Regions from separate parts of the Shewanella algidipiscicola genome, predicted to be linked through region 2. Evidence: predicted binding sites of a transcription regulator. Region 2 holds the regulator's gene; each other region holds the start of a gene.
What was found. Region 2 encodes sigma-54, which starts transcription at its own class of promoters, with help from an activator protein. Its sites were predicted from a motif close to GTTGGCACGNNNNTNGNNT; they were not measured.
Positions count from the first base shown of each region.

Region 1: the regulator sigma-54 is predicted to act here: its motif matches at 1,403-1,421, upstream of DN599_RS04190 (flagellar hook-length control protein FliK).
Region 3: the regulator sigma-54 is predicted to act here: its motif matches at 1,936-1,954, upstream of DN599_RS00365 (FimV/HubP family polar landmark protein).
Region 4: the regulator sigma-54 is predicted to act here: its motif matches at 1,249-1,267, upstream of DN599_RS04360 (flagellar assembly protein FlgT).

Region 1 is NZ_OXJV01000001.1:925,588-929,042, reverse strand. Features, by position in the region: gene fliI (flagellar protein export ATPase FliI) at 1-837, shown strand, start outside; gene fliJ (flagellar export protein FliJ) at 890-1,336, shown strand; gene DN599_RS04190 (flagellar hook-length control protein FliK) at 1,526-2,887, shown strand; gene fliL (flagellar basal body-associated protein FliL) at 2,964-3,455, shown strand, end outside.
Region 2 is NZ_OXJV01000001.1:186,686-190,140, forward strand. Features, by position in the region: gene hpf (ribosome hibernation promoting factor) at 1-88, opposite strand, end outside; gene DN599_RS00840 (RNA polymerase factor sigma-54) at 119-1,603, opposite strand; gene lptB (LPS export ABC transporter ATP-binding protein) at 1,734-2,465, opposite strand; gene lptA (lipopolysaccharide transport periplasmic protein LptA) at 2,465-3,001, opposite strand; gene lptC (LPS export ABC transporter periplasmic protein LptC) at 2,988-3,455, opposite strand, start outside.
Region 3 is NZ_OXJV01000001.1:77,191-80,645, forward strand. Features, by position in the region: gene priA (primosomal protein N') at 1-1,785, opposite strand, end outside; gene DN599_RS00365 (FimV/HubP family polar landmark protein) at 1,990-2,718, shown strand; gene rpmE (50S ribosomal protein L31) at 2,955-3,167, shown strand; gene DN599_RS00375 (thermonuclease family protein) at 3,398-3,455, shown strand, end outside.
Region 4 is NZ_OXJV01000001.1:956,867-960,321, reverse strand. Features, by position in the region: gene DN599_RS04360 (flagellar assembly protein FlgT) at 1-1,133, opposite strand, end outside; gene DN599_RS04355 (FlgO family outer membrane protein) at 1,616-2,239, shown strand; gene DN599_RS04350 (LPP20 family lipoprotein) at 2,236-2,682, shown strand; gene DN599_RS04345 (flagella synthesis protein FlgN) at 3,008-3,433, opposite strand; gene flgM (flagellar biosynthesis anti-sigma factor FlgM) at 3,440-3,455, opposite strand, start outside.

The DNA of each region.
Region 1 (3,455 bases), 740 kb from region 2:
TTTGCCGGCTCTGGCGTCGGTAAAAGTGTGCTGTTGGGTATGATGACCCGTGGGACTACCGCCGATATCATTGTCGTGGGCTTAGTTGGCGAACGTGGCCGTGAGGTGAAAGAGTTTATCGAAGAGATCTTAGGTGAAGAGGGGCGAGCCCGCTCTGTGGTGGTGGCCGCCCCTGCCGATACCTCACCGTTAATGCGGCTGCGCGCCTGTGAAACATCGACCCGTATCGCCGAGTATTTTCGCGATTTGGGCTATAACGTCTTACTGTTAATGGACAGTCTGACTCGTTATGCGCAGGCGCAACGTGAAATTGCACTGGCCGTCGGTGAGCCACCAGCCACCAAGGGCTATCCGCCCTCGGTGTTTGCCAAGTTACCTAAGTTAGTGGAACGGGCCGGTAATGGTGGTGTTGGACAAGGTTCGATCACCGCGTTTTATACTGTGCTCACCGAAGGTGATGATTTACAAGATCCTATAGCCGATTCGGCGCGAGCGATCCTCGACGGTCATATTGTGCTATCACGTGCCTTGGCCGATTCGGGCCATTACCCTGCTATCGATGTCGAGGCATCCATTAGCCGTGTGGCGCCTATGGTGATCAGTGAAGCCCACTTAGAAGCCACTCGCCGAGTTAAACAGATGTACTCCTTATATCAACAAAACCGTGACTTGATCTCGATTGGTGCTTATACCCAGGGCAGCGATCCGCGTATCGATAACGCCATTCGCCTGCAACCGGCAATGAACGCTTTTTTACGTCAAACGATGAAAGAGTCGCTCAGCTTTGACAGTTGCGCCTTGATGTTAGGCCAACTGAGTGCCCAATGTCAGGGGTAGCGATTATCCCTGTATGCGATAGATGCCCTCGTTTGATGATATAGAGGATGTGATGGCAAAACATGATCCACTCGATACCGTGCTTAAATTGGCGCTCGACGCCGAAGAGCAAGCGTCACTGCAGCTACGCTCTGCGCAGATGGTGCTGCAAAAATGCCAGCAGCAACTAAGCGCATTACAACAGTACCGTCTCGATTACATGAAACAGATGGAGCAGCAACAGGGACAGGTAATAAGTGCAAGTAATTATCATCAGTTTCATCAGTTTATCCGTCAAATTGATGAGGCGATCACTAAACAACATTTTGCCGTCAATGAGTCAGATAAACAGCGTCAAATTGGCCAGCAAGCGTGGCAAGTTAAACAGCAAAAGCGTAAAGCGGTGGAGCTGCTACTTGAGCGCAAGGCGCATAAGCGGCAACTTGCCGAATTAAAGCAAGAACAAAAGATGATTGATGAGTTTGCCTCTCAGCAATTTTTTAGAAAACCTCAACGTTAAGTGCCTCAGTCGCCGCAATATTGCTCTTCATTAAAAATAATCATCAGACAAGGCAATAACTTAACAGTTGGCGCTTTATTTGCATTGTTTATCAAAATACTAATTTCTTATCGGCAGTACGACCGAATAATTGACACTAAAAGCGTGACATAAGCGCCGCGTGTTACGCGTAACAGTGTTGGAGGATTTATGCCACAAATGAATAGCGTGCTGTTATCTAAAGCGGATACCGCAGGCGATAAATTAGGTTTGCAACCCAACAAATCTAGTGCTAACGACTCGAAAAATAACGACTTTTCGACGGCGTTAGCGCAAGCGTCAGCCGATAATGACCCAAGTCATAAAACCCAAGGCCCTTCTGAAGCCGATAAGATAGCGCATGACACTCAACAGGTCGTGGCAGCGGATGAGCAACAAGACGAGGATAATGACGTCGCCAATGTGTTGGCGCAAATTAACTGGGCGACACAGTTAGCGGAAAACCAGGAACTTGCCGACGGCGGCGTGCCATTGCCACCCGATGCAGAATTAGGCTCAGAGCTGAAGCTGTCAAGTGAGACGAGTACCGACGAGCTGTTAGCTAGCCTAACTCAATCCCAACTAGAGGTGCTTGAGAGTCAAACTGGCCTGAGTCAGGCACAGCTAGCGCAATTGCCGCCGCAAATGATGGCGGGGCTAATGGAGGGAGCGCAGCAGGGTAACAGTACTGCTTTTAATGCCTTAGTCGAGCAGGCCAACACGTTTTTAGCCGCGCAGGGGGCGGTTAACCATGGTCTCGGTGCTAACAGTTTTGGGGCTAACAGTCTTGGGGCTAAGATGGGCGGCGACGATGCTAAATCGAGTTTGGGTGGAGCTCAATCTGGCGTTTCCCCAGAGCTTAAACCTGACGCCGCCGGGCAAATAACCGCCAAAGTGCAAGCTCAAGCGGATGCTAATGCAAGTGCTGGCAATGAGCTTAAAAATGCTAAGTTAATGGTCACTATGGCCGCAGAGGGTGATATCGCCGACAATGGCGTTAACGAGTTAAAGCCCACATCATCGACCATGACATCGACTCCTTTTGCGCGAGCCGAGGCGCCAGCCCAGTATCAAGTCTCCATTCGACCGCAAGGTGAGCCTGCCCAGCAGATGCAGGAGATGATTCAAAAGTTTTCCCCCGTCATGCGTCAACAATTGATCGCTATGGTCAGCCAAGGGGTGCAACACGCAGAGATCCGGCTCGACCCGCCAGAGCTTGGGCAGATGATGGTGCGTATTCAAGTACAGGGCGATCAGACCCAAGTGCAGTTTCAGGTGATGCAACATCAGACCAAAGATCTGGTCGAACAGGCGATCCCACGCTTACGTGAGATGCTGGCCGAACAAGGAATGCAGTTGACAGACAGTAATGTGTCGCAAGGCGGTGGTGGCCGAGAGCAAGGTGAAGCCGATGGCTCTGGTCATCAAAATGGCACCTCAGCATCGGATGTGGATGAAATATCAACAGATGAAAGCTTATTGGCCGCGAATAATGCAACAAGTTACCGCTCAGGTATAGATTATTATGCATAAGCAGGTAACCTATAGGGTTATTGATTCCTCCACCTAGTGTAGGCGCTTAAAAAGTGGCGTGTTATAGGAAATAAACATGGCAGAAGAAGAATCGTTACAACTGGAACAGAATGCGCCGCTCAAAAGCAAAAAGAAGCTGATTATTTTTGCCTCTGTAGGACTTGTCGTTCTCCTTAGTGTAGTCATCGCGTTATGGTTGTTATTGGGGACGAGTGACTCATCCGATAATGAACCGATTGATGATACCTCTGTAGAGCAAGTCGCTCCCGCTAATAGTGGTGAAGCGTTTTATGTCGGCATGCCTCGGCCGTTTCTGTTCAACCTGCCAGGGCAAAACCGTGCACGTATAGTCGAGATAAAAGTGCAGTTAATGGTGCGAGGCGCTGACGATGATGTGTTACTGAAGAAACACATTCCATTAATCGAAGATGCGCTTTTAACGACTTTTAGTAGTGCCAATGTGCAAAAGTTAAGTTCGTTAGCGGGTAAAGATGAGCTACGACAACTGGCACTGCTGAATGTGCAAAACACATTGCAGCCTGTGACCGGGCGTAAAGTGGTCGAACGG
Region 2 (3,455 bases):
GCCGTTCAAGCTTTGTAAACTTTTCTTCAACATAGTTGCGCAGAGATTGGGTGATCTCAATGTGGTGCCCAGTCAGATTTATTTGCATAAAGTGATTCCTCCGGTTTCCAGTTGTTGATTATAAGCTTTTACGTTGATTTGACGGCGGTATAAACATCGCCTCACGATATTTTGCTATCGTGCGTCTAGCGACTTGAATACCTTGCTCGGCTAACAGTTGTGCCATTTTACTGTCACTTAAGGGTTTCTTTTGATTTTCTGCGGCGACTAGCTTCTTAATAAAAGCGCGGATCGCAGTAGAAGAGCATTCGCCACCATCGTCGGTCCCAACATGGCTGGAGAAAAAGTATTTTAGCTCAAAAATCCCTCTTGGCGTGTGCATATACTTTTGGGTGGTGACCCGCGAGATGGTAGATTCATGCATTTCGACCGCTTCGGCAATATCATTAAGCACCATAGGTTTCATCGCTTCTTCACCAAACTCGAAAAACCCTTGCTGGAAATCGACAATGCAGTTGGTGACCTTGAGTAAGGTATCGTTGCGGCTCTCTAAACTTTTTAGAAACCATTTAGCTTCTTGCAGGTGACCACGAATAAACTGGCCATCGGCTTGGTTTTTGGTGCTGCGTGCCATTGAGGCATAATGTTGGTTTACATTAATCTTAGGCATACTATCGGGATTAAGCTCGACTACCCAGCGACCTTTTTTCTTGCTAACTGTGACATCGGGGATCACGTATTCATCACGACTGGCGGTAATGGCCAGCCCTGGGCGTGGATTAAGAGTTTGAATCAGCGCTATGGCCTCGCGTAGTTCATCTTCTTTCAGTTTGGTCTTACGCATCAATAGGCGAAAATCTCGCCCGGCAATCAGATCTAAGTAATCACGGATCAAGAGCCTGGCATTGTCGATATGCGGGGTGTCGGAGCTGTATTGGGCCAGTTGGATCATCAGGCATTCGCTGAGGTCTCTGGCAGCGATCCCGATAGGATCGAAATGTTGTATCCGCTTTAATACCGCTTCAATTTCATCGAGCTCGATTTCAGGATCGCCCATGGCTTCAAGAATATCGTCGCAAGTCTGCGTCAAGTAACCTCGCTCGTCTATGGCGTCAATGATGGCGGTGGCGATAGCGAGGTCGTTGTCAGAGAAGGGGGTGAGGTTTTTTTGCCATTCGAGGTGCTCATACAGGCCTTCGCTGGTTTCCCCTTGAAATGGCATGTCATCGTCGCGCATCGCACCAGAGCTGGAGTTAGGTGATGCGGTATAGACCTCATCCCATGTAGTGTCGACGGGCAGCTCATCGGGCATAGAGTCTTGGTTGAGCGCATCGGAGGTTTCTAAGCTCGAATTGTCTTCACTAGAGTCGACTTGCCGTTGCTCATTGTAATCGGTGTCGAAGTTGTCATTACGCTCTTGTTCTGAGTCGATATTGGCGCCTTCTTGCTCCTCGTCTAACTCGAGTAGAGGGTTAGACTCTAGTGCTTGCTGGATCTCTTGCTGCAGCTCCAATGACGACAGTTGTAACAAGCGGATAGCTTGTTGCAACTGGGGCGTCATGGTTAAATGCTGACCCATTTTGAGCTGAAGTGACGCTTTCATCGTACTGCTATTCCCTTGTTTCTAATTCTAAAGTGAGAAAGCTGCCTCCGGTATTAAACCGCTAAGGCGAATGATCTACTTACTAAGGTAAAAACGGTTTCGCCTTTACCTTGAGCGCTAATAACGTTAACTATAGCTTGAATTGTTCCCCTAAGTACACCGCTCGAACTTGTTGGTTATCTAAGATCTCTGCGGGTGTTCCCTCGGCAATCAAGTTGCCGTGGCTGACAATATAGGCTTTCTCACACACATCCAATGTTTCCCGTACGTTGTGGTCGGTGATCAATACCCCAAGGCCACGGTTTTTCAACTGCTCAATAATTTTTTTGATGTCGATAACTGAAATGGGATCGACCCCAGCGAAGGGTTCGTCGAGCAAAATAAACTTAGGGTTGGCGGCTAATGCTCGGGCGATTTCGACGCGTCGACGTTCACCCCCTGACAGTGCCATCCCCTGACTATCGCGGATGTGGGTGATATGAAACTCTTCTAGCAGATGCTCCAACTCCTCTTCGCGCGCATCGTTATTGAGCTCGCGCCGGGTTTGTAATACCGCCATAATATTATCGCGCACCGATAATTTACGGAAAATACTGGCTTCTTGCGGTAGATAGCCAATTCCTTTGCGAGCGCGCAGATGCATAGGATCTAGGGTGAGATCATCATCATCAATAAAAATGCGCCCCTTGTCACTCTGCACCAGACCAACAACCATGTAAAAGGTCGTGGTTTTACCGGCGCCATTAGGGCCCAATAAGCCGACAATCTGCCCTGTACGCACGGTTAAGCTGACATCTTGTACCACGGCGCGGCTCTTATAGCTTTTGGCTAAATTAACCGCTTTTAGCGTCATCTCTGTCATTACTGTTCCTGCTTGGGCTGTTCTTGGGGCTGACTGTTGCTGTTGTCTTGGTAATTTTCAGGCTGAATGATGGTGATCACGCGATCGCTACCTGTGCTTTCGGCTATCAACTGTTGCTGTTCTATGTTGTAGCGAATTTGATTACCCGTGACTTGGCTACCTTCTTGTTCGAGGGTGGCATTGCCGATAAGGGTTAAGGTGCGAGTCGACAGTTCGTAGCGGATCTCATTGGCGCTGGCTGACGCAGGGCGGCCGTTTTCCATCACCTGTGTGTAGGTTGCTGGCTTACCTGTGGCCACTAAGATTTTGCCACTACTATTTTCTTTGGTAAACGCACGTAATTCATCCGCCAAAATTTTAATCGAGCCCTGAGTTACCTCAACTGGGCCATTAAAGATAATCTGATTATTTTTAATATCAGCTTCTTGGCTCGCGGCTGAAATCTTAACCTCTTGCAGCAGGTCAGTTTCATTCGCCGCACTCTGCAAGCTCACCATGGTTAACAGGCCTGCAAGAATAAGATTATTTAGTTTCATATGTTCCTTCTACCTGGCTCGTCAGTCGTACTTTTTGTGCATTGAGATCAGCATATAAGCCTTTGCCAGTAATTAAAAAATCGTTACCGGTGATCCGAATGGTTCGATCGGATGTCATGATCATGGTGTTGAGATCCAACTCCATATAGTTAGTTTCTATGGTTTGGATGGGCTCTTCAGGGCTAATGGCGTCAATAATGACATTATTTTCTAAGATGACTCTGCCACTGTCTTTGTCTAATGTACCCCTAGCCGAGCGTAACCGCCACTGTGCATCGCCGTTATCGGGATAGACCAGATAGATGGGCTGGGTAAAATAGGTGATATTACGCTCGGCATAGTGTTCCATATGGCTAGCCGAGACGCGGCTATTAAGCTTACCTTGCTCGTCGTATTGCACACTATTGATGTTGTTAATCACATAATCTGGACGATCGGACGCGTCGAGCAGCAA
Region 3 (3,455 bases), 110 kb from region 2:
CGTGCCGGCTTTACTGGCTCGCCCTGCGCGTCCCGATACTTGGGTATACAACTGGCCAAAGCGCTCTGGCGCGCGAAAATCGGCGCTAAAGAGGGCGCCGTCTACGTCTAGCAGCCCCACTAAGGTGACATCGGGAAAATGATGCCCTTTTGCCAGCATCTGAGTGCCGACCAGGATTTTATACTCCCCCTTGTGGATGGCGTTGAGATGCCCTTCGAGCGCCCCTTTGCGGCTGGTGGTGTCACGGTCGATGCGCACCACAGGATATTGGGGAAACTCTTTCGCTAATGCCTCGGCTAATTGTTCTGTGCCCACACCTTGACCCATTAACATGGTGCTACCACATTGGTGGCACTGGCGCGGTATGGCGTACTGGTTGCCACAATGATGACAGCGAATTTCGCCCAATGATTGATGCACAGTAAAAAAGGCATCACAACGGTCACACTCATGCAGGTGGCCACATTCGTGGCACAACAGGGCGGGGGCGAATCCACGGCGATTGAGAAACAGCAGCACCTGATTGCCCGCATCGAGGTGAATACGCATCTCATTGAGTAGGGCATGAGACAGCCCATTTTTGAGCGGCTGATTACGAATATCGATAATACCTTGACGCACTTTTTCGGCCGCGCCCGCGCGCTCCCCTAAACTTAGGTGTTGGTAGCGACCGCTGAGGGCATTTTGCAGGGTTTCCAGTGACGGCGTGGCGCTGCCCAGTAATACGGGAATTTTTTCTAAATGGCCGCGCATCACGGCTAAATCGCGGGCGTGATAGCCCACCCCCTCTTGCTGTTTAAAGCTGCTATCGTGCTCTTCATCTAAGATGATAATGCCGGGATAACGCATCGGGGTGAACAGCGCCGAGCGCGTGCCAATAATAATAGCCGCTTCGCCGGCGCGCGCCTGCCGCCAGGCGCTAAGGCGCTGATTATCGGTTAGTCCAGAGTGGATCACCGCGACCTGCACCTTAAAACGTTGCTTAAACCGGCTGATGGTTTGCGGTGTTAGGCCAATTTCAGGCACCAAAATGAGTGCTTGCTTCCCCTGTTTGAGCACGGTTTCTAGTAAGGCCAAATACACCTCTGTCTTGCCCGAGCCGGTGATCCCTTCGAGTAAGGTGCAGTGATAGCCTGTTTGCTGATTGAGGGTGGCCACCGCAATGGCCTGTTCTGGATTGAGCCTATGGGGCTCTTCATCTAGGGTTAAGTTGTCGCGCCAGCTAAGGTCGAGTTGATTGGCTCTGTCTTGGTGGGTTATCCAGCCACGCTCCTGCAATGCTTTTAGCGCGGGTTTACTCAGTTCGAGCGCGTTTAATTCTTCTTGAGTCAGCTCACCTTGCAGCAAATGTTGCATCACTTTGCGTTGGGCTGGCGCGCGCTTTAAGGTGTCGAGATCGGCAGCGTGCCCTGCGCTGGTTAAACACCAAAAACGGGTGCTTTCGGCGCTAACCTGTGCGCCTTTACGTAGGGCGACTGGCAGAGCTTGGGAGAGCATTTGGCCCACACTGCAAAAATAGTAGCGCGCCGCCCATTGAGTCAGTTGATATAAAGAGTCGGGCAGCAGTGGCTCAGTATCTAAAAATTCGCTTACCGATTTTATCTGCTGTGGCGCTAAGTCACAGGTGTCAGTGATCCCGGTCACCAAGCCAATAAGTTGCTGACGACCGAAAGGGACTTTCACGCGCACGCCTTTGACCGCCAGATGGCTGTCGCTCTCTTTGACGCGATAACTAAAGTTTTGGCGTAGCGGGACGGGCAGGGCAACTTCGACAAACAAAGACATAAAACCAGACAAGCAAACTTAAGGTAGAGCAAGTGTAACCAGCGTACATCGTTAGGGCTACCACTATCTTTTATAGGCGACGGTTTTACCCTATTTTCGGGAGCTTAGTGGCGTTGTGGTCACTGTTGCTGGGGATAAATAGATTGAATCGTTAGCAGGATTTGTGCTTAATAGTTGTACGGTTATGACGATAAGAATGCGGCTATGAAAACTCTGGTATATCCCTTATTACTCCTGCTGCTATCGCTGAGTCACTTTAGCTGGGCGGCAGTGACTCATGTGAGCATTAATCAAATGCAATTTCACCTCGGATTAAACCCTAAGCTCAAGCTCAATATTGTGACCGACCAACCGAGTGTCGATAAATTGCAGTTTGTGGTGGCGCAACAAAGTGGTCAAGAGCGTTTAATGGTCACACCGGTGAATAATTTTATGTTGCAGCTTACCGGCCTTGAGGATGTGACAGACGCCAATGCCGAGTTAATTGTGCAGGAGTACCATGTTAACCAATGGCGTGAGGTTAAGCGGATTACACTGTTTGATGCGACGCGGGTACCTACCAAGCCTAAGCCAAGCATCACGGCCAAGCCGCTGGTGGCAAGCAATACGCTAAGCAGTGAATCGCCAAAGCCTTTAAAAGAGCAGCAAAAGGCTCCACAAGGGGATGTGGCAGCGGATTTGGTGCAGGCCGATTGTGAGTTAAACTACGAGGCGCAGCAAACCCTATGGCGTATCGCCAGTGCCTATGCCAAGTCATGGCAACTTAGCCCTTATGGCGCCATGTTGGCAATTTTCGATGCTAACCCCAAGGCATTTAATCAAGGTGAGATCCATGGTCTGCGTGCCGATGTGGTGTTGCGTTGCCCATCACTGAGTGTGAAGGAGCGCTATCGTGATGCCAAGCAGGCTCAGCAGTTGTTTGAGTCTATGTAAGCTAAGCTATACAGATAGCTTGAGCCTAGGTAAGCGTCGTTGAGAGCTTAATGGGCGAGATCTGTTAAGAGGGGGGCAATATATTGGCGATGAGAATTACTCAGTTAGGTGCGGCCCATGCTTGTATCTCTTGCTTGTATCCTGTACTATCTCGCGCCTGAATATTCTATTAACTGCATGTGGTGTCCGACTTCGGGTTGGAAGAGCGACATGGCCTTTAACTTGAGGTAATCCCAATGAAACCAGGCATTCATCCTGATTATGCAGAAATCACTGCAACTTGTACTTGTGGCAACGTTATCAAAGTAAACTCAACTGCAGGTAAGCCACTGCATTTGGACGTATGTGGTGCATGTCACCCATTCTACACTGGTACCCAGAAAGTTATGGATACTGGCGGACGTATCGACAAGTTCAACAAGCGTTTCGGCGCTCTTGGCAAGAAGTAATTATTACTTTTGCAATGAACGTAAAAAAAGGTGCCTTAATGGCGCCTTTTTTGTTGCCTGCTGTGGGTGTTATTCACGGCGCATTATTGATTGTGGTGTAAGCGAAACCCTGACAGTATGTAAGCTAGATTTGATGTAACACAGCCGGTGTCAGTAACTATTTCAATGAATCATTATGCTAAAAGTTCAGGCTATCTAAGTAAGCCGCTAATCGAAGGATATGATTATAGATGAGCAGATATAGCAGATACGTACTCACCTTATTCGGTTTATTACCCTGCTATTGTT
Region 4 (3,455 bases), 770 kb from region 2:
ACTTGTATATTTAGCGTCCCATTTTGTGGCTCGAGCAAGGCTGTGGCACTTTGCTGCGTGACTTGATCTATGGTGACCGTTGCGCGAGTTTCCCCGGCAATTGGGCGCATGTTGTCGAGCCTATCGGGTAAGTTTTGTTGCAATACAATTTGAAAACGGTCGCCCACTTTTATACCGTTATTACGCCCCAGATTGATGATCACCCGTCTGTCTTGTTTAGACACAATTTGTCCCAGTAGTGGCCTGCAGTTAAGCACTTTATCGATATCGGCACTGGCTTGTGCTAATACGGCATCAATATGTTGACCATAGCTGGAATGCCAAAAGCGGGCACTATTTGCCGGCACTGTGGCTTGTCGCTCAAATTCCCATGGGGCTGATGAATGATATAGCTCGCTCCAAACTTGCTCACCACTGATGCCATGATACAGCGATAGCTTTAGATGAAATTGTCGTTGTGGATAGTTATTCCAAAGGCCTAGTAATCCGCCTTCAACGGGATCGGTGGAGATATCGACGATCGCTGGCAGTAGGATATATTGACTGTCGGTGATGTCGCTTAGCCAACTGGGTAAACGGTAGCCTCGAACATCCACTAAGGACTGCTCAACATCTAGGCGTTCGTTGGCGTGAACATTGGCAAGGCTGGCATTGCTGCGCTGCTGAATGATATTTCCTAAGCGTTCTGATAATGCCTGTTCAAAGTGGCCGATATTGCCGTATCTGAGCTGCGCACGATCGGCAATCGATGCCTGCGGCACTAAAATAGCGGCTTTTAATGGTTCCGCTTGGCACTGTTGCTCTGCGCCATCGATAACATCGGCTCTTAATGTCACTGTGATTTGTTGGTTTTCGATGCGCTCACTGAGTAGTTCGACTCGCGCAATGTTGGCTTGGTTCGACATAGAAAACTGGCTTTGTACCAGTTGGCCGTTTTGCGTCTGTTGCATGCTGGTAAATTGGCCACCCGATTGCAAGGTGATAACACTTAAGGCTTGTTGTATGGCTTCTTCGCGCGCCTGATTGACATTGTTGTTGAGCACGTTGGCCTCGCCATGTGCTTCAATCCACTGTGCTGACACATTAAGGTGGGTTAAACCTAGCAATAGCAAGGATATGGTTAGCCGATTCATGTAAAAGTCTCTTTCAATAATAACAATGCGAAGCGTTACAACCTGCGCTACTAACTGCCAAAATGATGACAGTATTTGCGGTCGTTGGGCGATATTAGCCAGATGGCATCATAGTAAGCAATATACATGCCCGTATGTACTTTGTGGCACGATTGCTTGCTTAATGGGGTTAAAGGTTGGCGTGTTGAGGCCGATACAGGGACGTGGGTAAGCCATAGTGGCTATTGGCTCATAATTTGCATTTAAATTTATGTCAGTCGAACGCGCCGCGAATTTGTCGTGTGACATAGCGATAGTCAAAGTTATCGTCTGCGTCAGTATCGACCGGGTTGTGATGTTAATGCATCAGCGCCGTCAACGGTTAAATAGTTAGCAGTTAACTTAAATGGGCGGCGACCAAGCCTTGCGTTCATATTGAAACGGCATTTTATATTGGCATTTTTTCCGGCTAAGCCTTGCTTAGCGTTATACAGGACAGAGCGATGCGAACAGCGATACTTTTGTCATCTTTATTGCTATTTGGGGGATGTGCGAGCAATGAGCCCGCTGCGCCGTCATTGGCAAGCGGCAATACTTTGCCTGCTCAATCGGCAGTGCTACACCTGAGCCAACAATTGGCTAATGAATTGGTTAGGCAAAATGATCAACTCACACCTAAGCATCCGTTATTGGTGACAACGCCAGTGTTGTTAGACAGTTTAAATGGCACTAATCCTTTGGGGTTACAATTACAGCAAGGTTTAATTGCTGCTATGCATGATCATCAATTTAATTTGGTCGATCTCAATGTGGCACAGAGTGTACGAGTGACCGACAGTGGTGATTTTATATTGAGTCGTGATTGGCGTAAGCTGGGTGACGATTTGCCCGTTGAGCATGTTTTGGTGTCGACCATGAATCTGTCGCTTGATGAGCTTGTGGTCAATAGCCGCATTGTGAATGTAACCAATAATCGTGTGGTATCAGTTGCGTCGGCGAGTGTCACCTTGGCTGAATTGCCTGGTTATCTTAGGGCGTCTGAGCGGGTGGAGTCTAAGCAAGGCTTGTTGATCCGTCACAGCACGCAGGGGCAGGGTAACATGCAAATGGTAGGAGAGATGCAATGAGAGTCTGGTTAATGGCATTACTGCTAACACTAAGCGGCTGCGCTTCTCAAGATAGATATATTCAGTGGGAAACAGAAGCGCCTGAGCAGTTTCCTAAGTTAACCGCTATCGGCTATGCCCCCTTAGCGACACAACCGGCCAAAGAGCAATCGCAGCGCGTGTTAATGGCGATGCAAGCATCCAAAATCGCAGCTTATCGCGAGTTGGCTGAGCAGGTGTACGGCCAGCAGTTGTCGGCCTCGAGCCAAGTTAGGGATTGGATGTTGTCTGATGATAATATTCAAGCGTCGGTGACCGGGGTCATTCGTGGTGCCAGAGTGGTTAAGAGTTACCCTGTGGGTGAACACTATGTGACTGAGCTGGAACTTGATTTTTCTCAAGTGTGGGCTTTGTACCAACAGCAACATCGTCCGCAAAAAGTGAAGCAAGTGACTTATTTTTAAATAGAGCTTCCTCTGCAACAGGACTCCATTATTAAAGCCTCTATTTCAGAGGCTTTTTTTGTGTCTGTTGTCAGCGGTTCCTGCATAGGAAACGCATGAAACTGGTGAGATAGGCGCTGATATAACTCAGCATTATAGAGTGCTGTCGTTAATCAAATAGAGCGCTATAGTGCATCAAAAGAGCCAAGCAACAGATAGGATGAGGTAGTGCTATGGACACAGTCGTCAGAGATATTAAGAATTGGGTAGAACGCTATAGACACTCATTGTCGAACCTGATGCCACAATGAGTGTCTGCTGTAATATTAGCGTAACAAGAATCCGTCTACGCTTTAAGGTTATTGCCTAAGGTCGAAATTGTTGAGGTTTTACCTTTACCATCGTAGGTAAGGCTGGATGCGTTTCGACTGGCTTGCAAGGCTTGAGAAAAGCGATTGATACTGGCCATGCTGTGTTCGATTAATGTCGCATTTTGCGCGTTAAGCGTCTTACATTGGGCTAACACTTGTTTGGTAATTTCGACTAATTTTTGTAGCTTAGCATCGCTACTGAGTTTTCCGCTGTCAGGGTGCTCTGATAATCGTACATCGACTGCTTTGATCTCATCTAACAACTTAGCTTTATCTGTCGCTAGGTTTAGCAACTCATCGGCACTTTGTGCGATAAGCGCCACTTTCTCCGCTTCGATAAGGCGTTTTAAGTCGTTTAATAACGTATGTTGATTAGCGATGATGTCGATTATTGAGTTCATAACAGCTTAATTAAGATCCTTT